One region of the Macrococcus armenti genome, then DNA from elsewhere that is predicted to be linked to it. Evidence: riboswitches for the same ligand, from Rfam matches in the RefSeq annotation. Region 1 holds a riboswitch; each other region holds the start of a gene.

What was found. Region 1 has a riboswitch for thiamine pyrophosphate ahead of tenA (thiaminase II). Riboswitches for the same ligand answer to the same signal wherever they lie in the genome.
Region 2: another riboswitch for thiamine pyrophosphate. It lies ahead of thiC (phosphomethylpyrimidine synthase ThiC); the one in region 1 lies ahead of tenA (thiaminase II).
Region 3: another riboswitch for thiamine pyrophosphate. It lies ahead of LAU42_RS00655 (thiamine phosphate synthase); the one in region 1 lies ahead of tenA (thiaminase II).

Annotation. Positions count from the first base shown of each region.
Region 1 covers NZ_CP083608.1:1,933,794-1,937,083, forward strand. The annotation lists gene thiD (bifunctional hydroxymethylpyrimidine kinase/phosphomethylpyrimidine kinase) at 1-503, opposite strand, end outside; gene tenA (thiaminase II) at 503-1,171, opposite strand; TPP riboswitch at 1,233-1,328, opposite strand; gene LAU42_RS11870 (LysM peptidoglycan-binding domain-containing protein) at 1,413-2,264, opposite strand; gene LAU42_RS11875 (LysM peptidoglycan-binding domain-containing protein) at 2,433-3,275, opposite strand.
Region 2 covers NZ_CP083608.1:331,008-334,297, reverse strand. The annotation lists gene thiC (phosphomethylpyrimidine synthase ThiC) at 1-1,690, opposite strand, end outside; TPP riboswitch at 1,754-1,854, opposite strand; gene LAU42_RS01870 (hypothetical protein) at 1,907-2,317, opposite strand; gene nadA (quinolinate synthase NadA) at 2,386-3,290, opposite strand, start outside.
Region 3 covers NZ_CP083608.1:125,574-128,863, forward strand. The annotation lists gene thiS (sulfur carrier protein ThiS) at 1-137, opposite strand, end outside; gene LAU42_RS00650 (NAD(P)/FAD-dependent oxidoreductase) at 121-1,230, opposite strand; gene LAU42_RS00655 (thiamine phosphate synthase) at 1,200-1,784, opposite strand; TPP riboswitch at 1,896-1,994, opposite strand; gene LAU42_RS00660 (hypothetical protein) at 2,087-2,563, shown strand; gene LAU42_RS00665 (ATP-binding cassette domain-containing protein) at 2,592-3,290, opposite strand, start outside.

The DNA.
Region 1 (3,290 bases):
TGTGCACCAATTTCATTAATAAATATTTTCCCGGCACGTTCTATTTCATCGATTGTTTCGACCTTCATATTTATAATCGTCTCAAGTTCCGGTATGTTAGGTGTAACAACTGTAGCAAGATCCAGCAACTTCGTACGAACGGCATTCTGGCCATGCTCATCAAGTAATAAATCTCCGCTTTTTGCAATCATAACAGGATCTATTACATAAGGAATGTTATGACGTTCAATATATGGTCTTACAACGTCCATTACTTCACTCGTTGCAAGCATGCCCGTTTTTACAGCGTTTGGTACGATGTCAGAATATACACTCTCCAATTGTGCATGAATTACGTCTACCGGTTGATTAAATACTTGCTGAACGCCTAAAGTGTTTTGTGCAACAAGGCTTGTAACGACGCTCATACCATATACACTACGCGATTGAAATACTTTAAGGTCAACTGTTGTTCCTGCACCACCTGTAGGATCTGTACCTGCGATTGATAATGCTGTTCTCATTAATATTCCTCCCAAGTTTCAATATTATATGACATATTAAAAAAGCGTTTTTCATGTATACAACTTTCAACAAAGTTCTTTCTTAATATTTCTAACTCATCATCTGAAGCCGTCTGACTGAACGCATTCACCCATCTATCAAGGTGTCCGATAAGTTCGTCCATATTTACGCAATAAAATTCAACCCATGGCTTAAGCGGATTATTTGTTAAGTCATTTCGCGCTCTTATTTTCAATGCTAATTGCTGATATACATATGGACATGGTGCCATCGCACAAATCGTAAAGCTCGCATCACTGTAACGATATGCATTGTAATACATATGTTTAATATAATGATCACTTGATGGATACCACTCACCTTCCTTAATCAACGATTTATAATCTACACCAGCATAGTTTGCCAACGTATAATGCGCATCAATTTCACCATTCATAACAAAATCAATTTGTTCGAGTAAAAACTTTATTCCTTCTCTATCATTTAATTTAGGAATGAGTAAACTATATATTTTCGCAAATTCATTTAAATATAAACTATCTGCCTTTAAGTAGTGACATACAGCGTCTTTCTTCAAGTCACCTTTAATAATCCCCTGAATAAAAGGATCATTATAAATCGATTCGATAATTGGTTCTACTTCTTTCTTTAACTCTTCTGTAAACATATAATTCCTCCTCAAAATAAAAAACCTATCTCCGTATAGGAAATAGGTTAAATACACATAATGGTACTTAGCACAACTTTCCTACGCCGGCATTATCCGGATCAGGTAAAGGGTTTGACAGACGTCATCTCAGCACGAAGCACCCCTAGTGTGTATCATTTACTTATAGTTTAACTAAGTTAATAAATTAATGCAAAAAAGAGCTTTAAAGTGAATTTCACTTTAAAGCTCTGAATATAAATTATAATCTTGCTCCACATGCTGGCCATGGTTGTGCACCACGAGAGTTATATAAGATTTGAGCACGTTTTGTTTGCTCTGCTGCAGATGCTTGGTGTGGATATCCTGAACCACCAACACTTTGCCATGTTTGTAAATCAAATTGGTACATACCGTAGAAGCCATTGCCTGTATTGATAGAAGCATTTCCACCTGATTCACATTGTGCTAATGCTGACCAGTTTAAACCATTGTTAACGCGAGGCGCTGGTGCAGCCTGAGTTTTTGTATATGTGACTTGTTGCTTAGGTGCACTATATACTGTTTGTTGAACAGGTGCTTGATAAGTTGATTGTGCTACTTGATTTTTAACTGGCGCTTCGTATGTCGTTTTTGAAACTGCTGGTTGAACAGGCGCTTTGTATGTTGATTGTGCTACTGGATTTACTGGTGCTTGTTGAACATTGTTTGAAACAGGCGTTCCAACTGAACCATTAATCTTTAATGTGTCTCCAGCAATGATTAAATCTGATTGTAAACCATTCCATGCTTTAAGCTGTGCTACTGTTACACTATATTGAGATGCAATTTTACCTAATGTATCTCCAGGCACGATAACGTATGTTGCATCACTATTGTTTGATGATTTGTTTGTATCATTTGTTTCATTAATATTTAATACTTGATCAGCAATGATTAAATCTGACTTTAAGTTGTTTTCAAGCTTTAACGCTTGAACTGAAGTATTAAATTCGTTAGAGATTTTCCATAATGAATCTCCACTTTTTACTTTATATTGAGCTGCATCAGCTTGAGTCGCTGCGAATGTTCCACCTACTGCAAATACTGTTGTCACCGCTAATAATTTTTTCATTTTGGAATGTCCTCCTAGAGTTTATATGCGTTTTGAATAACTATACTATATCAAATTAAAATATTTCATAGGTTACAGTTATATAAAGAATTAAGTGTTATGTTACACTCATGTTACAATTCTACAAAATAAAATGATTTCGCAATTACACGAAATCATTTTTTATTATTAGTAAGCTGTTGACCATTGAGATGCGCCAGCTGTTTGGTATAATATTCTAGCGCGTTTCCATTGTTCTTCAACTGAAGCGTTTGCTGGGTTTCCAGTTCCACCTACTGATGCCCATGTTGATGGTGAGAATTGGAATAATCCGTAGTAACCTGCTGGGTTAACAGCACTTGGATTACCGCCTGATTCGCGTTGTGCGATAACACGTAAGTGTGCATCCATCGATGAATTACCAGCTGGTGCTGCTGCTTGTTGTACTGGTGCTTGTTGTACCGGCGCTTGTTGTACCGGCGCTTGTTGATGTGCAGCTGTTTGTTGTACTACTGGTTGAGCAGGTGCTGCTTGCTGTACTTGTTGTACTGGCGCTTGTTGTACTTGTGTATGTTCAGTTGCTTGTTCAGGCGCTTGTACTACTGGTGCTGCTTTAGCTGCTACTGGTTGTACTGAAACTGGTGTTTGTGCTGCTGTTTGAGTAACAACTTGTTTTTCCTCTTTATCAACGATAATCATTTTACCGGCTTTAAGATCTTTATTTGATTTAATTTTATTCCATTTCTTTAAATCTGCTACTTTAGTATCAAATTTCTTAGCGATTTTTTCTAAAGTATCACCATTTTGTACTTCGTATTTCCCTTTAACTAATACTTCTAATTTTTGATTTGGGAAAATAATATCTGAATCTAATTTATTGATCTTTTTAATACGTTCAACTGTTGTATCATATTTATCAGCGATAGACCAAAGTGACTCACCTTGAGATACTTTATGTTCCTTCGCGTCTGCCTGTGCTGTAATTCCTGTAGCTAAAATAGCGATACCTGTAACTGTTGCAAATTTTTTCATTATATATGTTGCCTC
Region 2 (3,290 bases), 600 kb from region 1:
CTTTAAACTTATCTGCCATCTCCTGCATGCCTTTATCTTTACGTAAATCATGTGAAATACGCATTGAGCAGAACTTCGGCCCGCACATACTACAGAAATGTGCTACTTTCGCAGCCTCTGCAGGTAATGTTTCATCGTGGTATTCTTTTGCGCGTTCCGGGTCTAACGATAAATTAAACTGATCTACCCATCTGAATTCAAAGCGTGCTTTACTAATTGCATTGTCACGTTCATCCGCACCTGGCAACCCTTTCGCTAAGTCTGCTGCATGTGCTGCAATCTTATACGTTACAACACCTGTACGGACGTCATCTTTATTTGGTAACCCTAAATGCTCTTTCGGGGTTACATAGCAGAGCATTGCTGTGCCGTATGAACCGATATTAGCAGCACCGATCGCTGATGTTATATGGTCATAAGCTGGTGCAATATCTGTTGTCAGCGGTCCTAATGTATAAAAAGGTGCTTCATTACAGTAGAAGTCTGCAAGTTCCTGATTTTCTTTAATTTTATGAAGTGGTACGTGACCCGGTCCTTCAATCATCACTTGTACGTCATGCTCCCATGCTATCTTAGTCAATTCACCAAGTGTTTTTAACTCAGCAATCTGACTCTCGTCATTGGCATCATATATTGAACCAGGCCTTAGTCCATCACCGAGTGAGATTGCGATGTCATATGTCTTTAAAATTTCGCAAATCTCTTCAAAGTGCGTATATAAGAAACTCTCTTCATGGTGTGCTAAACACCATTGCGCCATAATTGACCCTCCACGTGAGACGATACCTGTCAGACGATTTACAGTCATTGGCACGTATCGTAACAATACGCCTGCATGAATCGTAAAGTAATCGACACCTTGCTCTGCCTGTTCAATTAATGTATCTCTGTATACTTCCCACGTTAAGTCTTCAGCGATACCATCTACTTTTTCCAGCGCCTGATAAATGGGCACTGTTCCGACAGGTACCGGAGAATTACGAATAATGTATTCACGAGTCGCGTGAATATTTTTACCTGTAGATAAATCCATTATCGTATCGGCACCCCAGTGCGTTGCCCATACCATCTTCTCTATCTCATCTTCAATCGATGAACTAACTGCTGAGTTACCGATATTCGCGTTTACTTTCACTTTGAAATTTTTACCGATGATCATCGGCTCAGATTCCGGATGATTAATATTGTTTGGAATAATTGCGCGTCCTCGTGCAATTTCACTGCGCACAAACTCAGGATCTACGTTCTCACGAATTGCAACAAACTTCATTTCTTTCGTAATAATACCTTGCTTTGCATAATGCATCTGAGTGACGTTTTTACTTTGTCGCGCACGTTTCGGTTCATACTTAAATGGCGTTTCTACAAACTTAGTATGATTAATGTCTTTAAAACCATTATCGACTGCTAATACTTTACGTCCTGTATAGCGTTCAACATCTGCCCTGTCATCGATCCATTTCTCGCGAAGCTTAGGAATTCCACGTTCCACATCAATTTCATATGTATCATCGTGATAAACGCCACCTGTATCATATACAACTACCGGTGCATTCTCTGTTGTACCCATTTCAGTTACCGTATCCGTGAGTGATATTTCGCGAAATGGCACTTGAATATCCGCATCATCACCGATACCTGATTTAAAGATTCTCTTACTTGCTGGAAACGACTTCTTCAAATTAACCATAATAAAAACCCCCTAGTTATATTCATTACTAGGAGGTGAAAATTCACGACAAAAAAACATCATTAATATACACGCTCGCTTCCCTACGCTGGTACTAACCAAACAGGTTCAAAGAGTCAAGGATATTCCTTTCTCAGCTCATAAGAGCTCCCCTAGCAATCGTCTTATTCAGTTGTATATATAAACCATACCACTAATTGTTTCTGTTATCAAACACTAATTAAACCATCCACGGATCAGCTTTTCAACATCTCTTGATTCATCAACTAAAGATTTCATTAAATCAATATCGGCTTTATCGCCTAATAAGTTTTCTACAACTTTCGTATCCAATACACGCTTAACTGCATCGGCAATTAATGGTTCTTCTGAATTATGTGTATTAGAATGCGCATCTTGTGCTGCACTTACATCATCTGCAATATGAGACTCAGGTCTCGACGCTGGATTATTAAACGCTTCAATAATTTCCATAATCGCGATACGTAAGTCATTATATTCCTTAATATTCTTCAAATCGCCTAAACGTTCTTTAATATATTCGTTATTTTTGACATATTTAGCCGATTGATAAACACCTACACCAACCACACCTACTACTAAACTTCTTTTAATCCATTTATTCATAGTAATTCCTCCATCAATTGAATTACATCAATTATACGCAATAATTCAGCATTTCACAAAAATATAGATTATTGTAAAATAAGCATCTGATTGAGGGCTCTTAATGCATATGTCGTAGTTTCTTTATCAACTACAATCTGATTGTCAAATCGGTGTTCAACAATGTTATCCAGACACCATACTAAATGTGGTAAATCAATTCGATTCATTGTTAAACATGCACACATAAACGGATTAAGAGAAATTATCTCTTTATCCGGATTATCTTTAATAATACGATTTACAAGGTTCATCTCAGTTCCGATTGCCCATTTCGTCCCTGCTGGTGCTGATGTAATCACTTCTAAAATCTTTCTTGTACTTCCTGAGTCATCGCTTGCCTGTACAACATCAAATGTACATTCTGGATGTACAATAATACGCATACCTGGATGTTGCTGTCTCACATTTTTAATATTCTCGATCGTAAACTTTTCGTGTACTGAGCAATGTCCTTTCCATAACACGATACGAATATCCTGTACTTCTCCTTCAAATTCTAGTGTTTCAGAAATCGGATCATATATCGCCATTGTTTCTAACGGAACACCAAGATCGTAGGCCGTATTTCTACCAAGATGCTGGTCCGGCAAAAATAGGATGACTTTGTTCTGTTCTAGTGCATGTTTTACTACTTTATGCGCATTACCACTCGTCAGACAGCTGCCACCTTTCTTGCCGACAAACGCTTTAATGTGTGCAGTCGAATTAACATACGTCAGCGGTAGACAGTCAATTCCGTATGTGGATTGCAGGAAGTCATCACAACGCTCAACCTGATTAATATTCGCCATATCAGCCATCGAACATCCTGCTCTCATATCCGGTAACAGGACAATCTGCTCATCATTTGTCAGCATATCTGCTGTTTCAGCCATAAAGTGAACGCCGCAAAATGCAATATACTTTGCAGTAGAATCTTTGCATATATTCG
Region 3 (3,290 bases), 400 kb from region 1:
TGCCATTTATCTTTTTGAATCGGCATATCATCAATTACAACTACTGCGCGCTTTAAATCAATATTTAATGATTCCAGAAAGGGTACAAGCATCGTTGTTTCTGTTTCATAAACTTCATCATTAACAAATAGTTTCACGTGAATCCTCCAATTTAAATTTATTTTGATACTTAATTGCAAGCGGATTATTTTTATCAAACATAAGTTTATGTACGAGTTCGCCAGTTATTTTGGAAAGGAGAATACCATTACGATAATGGCCGGTTGCAACAAACACACCGTCCTGAACTTCATCAATGACGGGGCGGTGTAGCGCACTATCTGGTCGAAATCCGCATCTCGATTCTTTAATTTCACCATTCATCAGTTCAGGTAATAAGTTATAAGTCATTGATTTGAGCCAGGTAAGCCCTTCTTCATGTACGATGTTTTCTTGATTCATCGATGTCGTAGCACCAACAAGATACAAGTCTTCTGCTTTCGGAACAATATAATGTCCGTTTGTCTGGAATAACGTTTCCTTCATGCATAGCGTAGGGTGGTAAATCGTCATGACCTCGCCTTTAACACCGTGCATATGAAAATCGACATTCAAAGATTTGAGTATCGTTCCTGAATACATACCAGCAGCAACAACAAGTCGCCCGCAGTGATATGTACCGCGATTTGTTGTTACGATAAATTCATTCGTATGAAGTGATTCAACATGTATAACACGGTCATCTATAAAAGTAATATCATCATTCAATTGCTTTAATGCTGTGTGATACTTCACTGCATTGACCTGACCATCTGTTGGAATCCACATCGCTAAATCATGATTTCGAATATGGCCATTTGCGAATTTGTGTAAACTATCTTCGTATAATTTCGTTGTAGTAGACTGTGAACTCAGGAAATCATATTGCTGTCTTATATCATTAGCGCCATCATGAGATGCAATCTTTAATAGACCGTTCTGGCAGTAATCTATACCATGACCAAGCCTGAAGAGCTCATCGGCAAAGTCCTTCATCATATACTGACCTTCTATACATAATTGAAACAACGGTGAATCATCATAAAATTCATTTTGAGCGCCAAGCATACCACCAGCTGCATGTGTTGCACGGCATCCATTATAGTCATCAATAATGCCGACTGTTATATCTTCTTTTTTCAAATGATAGCCGATACTCTGACCGATAATGCCACCACCAATTATGAGGACGTCGAATTTCGTAATAACCACTCCTTTATAACATGCTCAAGTACTGCCTTATGCTGAAACAAACGAATACCACTGAAACCACTGAACTTAATGTTAAGATCGTGTATCGTATTTTCATCAATACCACCGATTGCAATGACAGGAATGTCGTAATTCAATACTTCCTGAATTACAGATTCACGCTGAGGTGGTAAACCTTGCTTTGACGTTGTAGGAAAGACGTGACCAAATATACAATAATCAAGTATACCGTTAATACGACGAACACTTTGAATGCTATGTGCACTCATACCGACACTGATTTCAGGATGCTGACGTTTAAATAACAGCGCATCATCAATACGTTCCTTAAAGTGAATACGCTTCAGCTGATGTTTATCCAGCAGATGCGGTGCATTATGCACTATAATCTTAGAAACATCTATCGACTGCTTCAACACATTAATAAATTCATCAATTACATCATCATTCGCATCTAATCGCAATATCACACCATCGATGGATGCCTCAACATCAATAATCGATTGCAACACACTGTGATTTGGGGATACAAACGGTGTCATCATATAAATCATAAGCGCCTCCAAAAAAAGACCACCCGTAAAATAAACTACGGGTGGTCGTCATCAATGATCAAAATAAAATATATAAATAAGTATATAAAAATACATTTAAATATATAACAATATACATAACGATTGCTTCCCTACGTTGGAATTATCCAAATCAGGTTATGAGAGTCAGACGTTGTCTTCTCAGCTATAAGAGCACCCCTAGCAAATATTTAATTATGAATTAAGAATAGCACTGAATGATTGATAATTCAAACTTTGAAATTAAAATGATAAAATAAAGATTGAGGAAGGGGATTTACAAAATGAATGAACAAGAATTGTCGGCTTTGCTTGATGAACATGCTGAGATACATGAACAAATGAATGAACAGCAACAAATTGAAACACAAAAAGAAAATGTAGAAGAGATAAACGAAGAACATATAAATCAGGAAAGAATGCTTAAACTACAAGAAGATCGAATGACATCTGAAGAAATATTAAGGGAGATTGATGAACAGGAATCGCTCGATATGGAGAATGAAATTGCACAGAAAGAAGTGCATATCTTTAAATATGTAATGTATACAATTGAAATATATAAAGATGTATCGCTCACGTTTGATAGATTGAAAAACTTAATGGCGCATGAGTATGCTGAGATGACGGAAGAACATTTGATGCAGTACCTTAAAGATTATGAAACTGCCGGGTATATAAGGTTTAATGAAACAGATGAAGGTGTAACTGTATCGAAAACATTTCTTGGGGAATGTGCATTAGCGTTAGTGAAGAAGTAAGGCGGCTGAATCAGCCGCCTTACTTTTTTTAAGGTGTTGAAGTTGTAACGCTACACGCTTCAATTTTAAAAATTTTATTATAGTAATTATAATTTAAATCTTTATCATGCGTAATTTCAATCACCGTTTCGATATTTGTATGTAGTATATCTCTTATGAAAATTGTATTTTCTGAATCAAGACCAGCAGAGAATTCATCTAATAATACAAATTTAGGATTCCGTACTAAAATTCTCGCTAAAGCGATTCTCATTTTTTGACCACCTGATAAAAACTTTCCATCTGAACCTACAGAATAGCTTAAACCATGTGTTTGAATGAGCGTATCTAATTTGCACATTTCTATAACCTGATTTATATGGTGTTTTTCAAAATCATCTCCTAAAGTTATGTTAAACAATATAGATTCATTAAATATGAAAGGCTCTTGTTCAAAATAGTGTATATCATCTGCTATAGTAGACGTTTGAAACAAATTCGAATCAATATTATTAAATAAAATTTTGCCACGTTCAGGTTTTTCGAATGAGAGTAATAGTTTAAAGATTGTTGATTTTCCACTACCTGAAGCCCCTCTTAGTAATATATGGTCTCCTTTATTAATAGAGAGAGTTACATCTTTTAATATGGTGCGTTCTCCATATCGATGTGTTACATTGTCAAATAAAATCGGTAAGAACGTATTTTTACTTTGAATAAGTTCTTCTTTAAGATTATTTCCATTTTC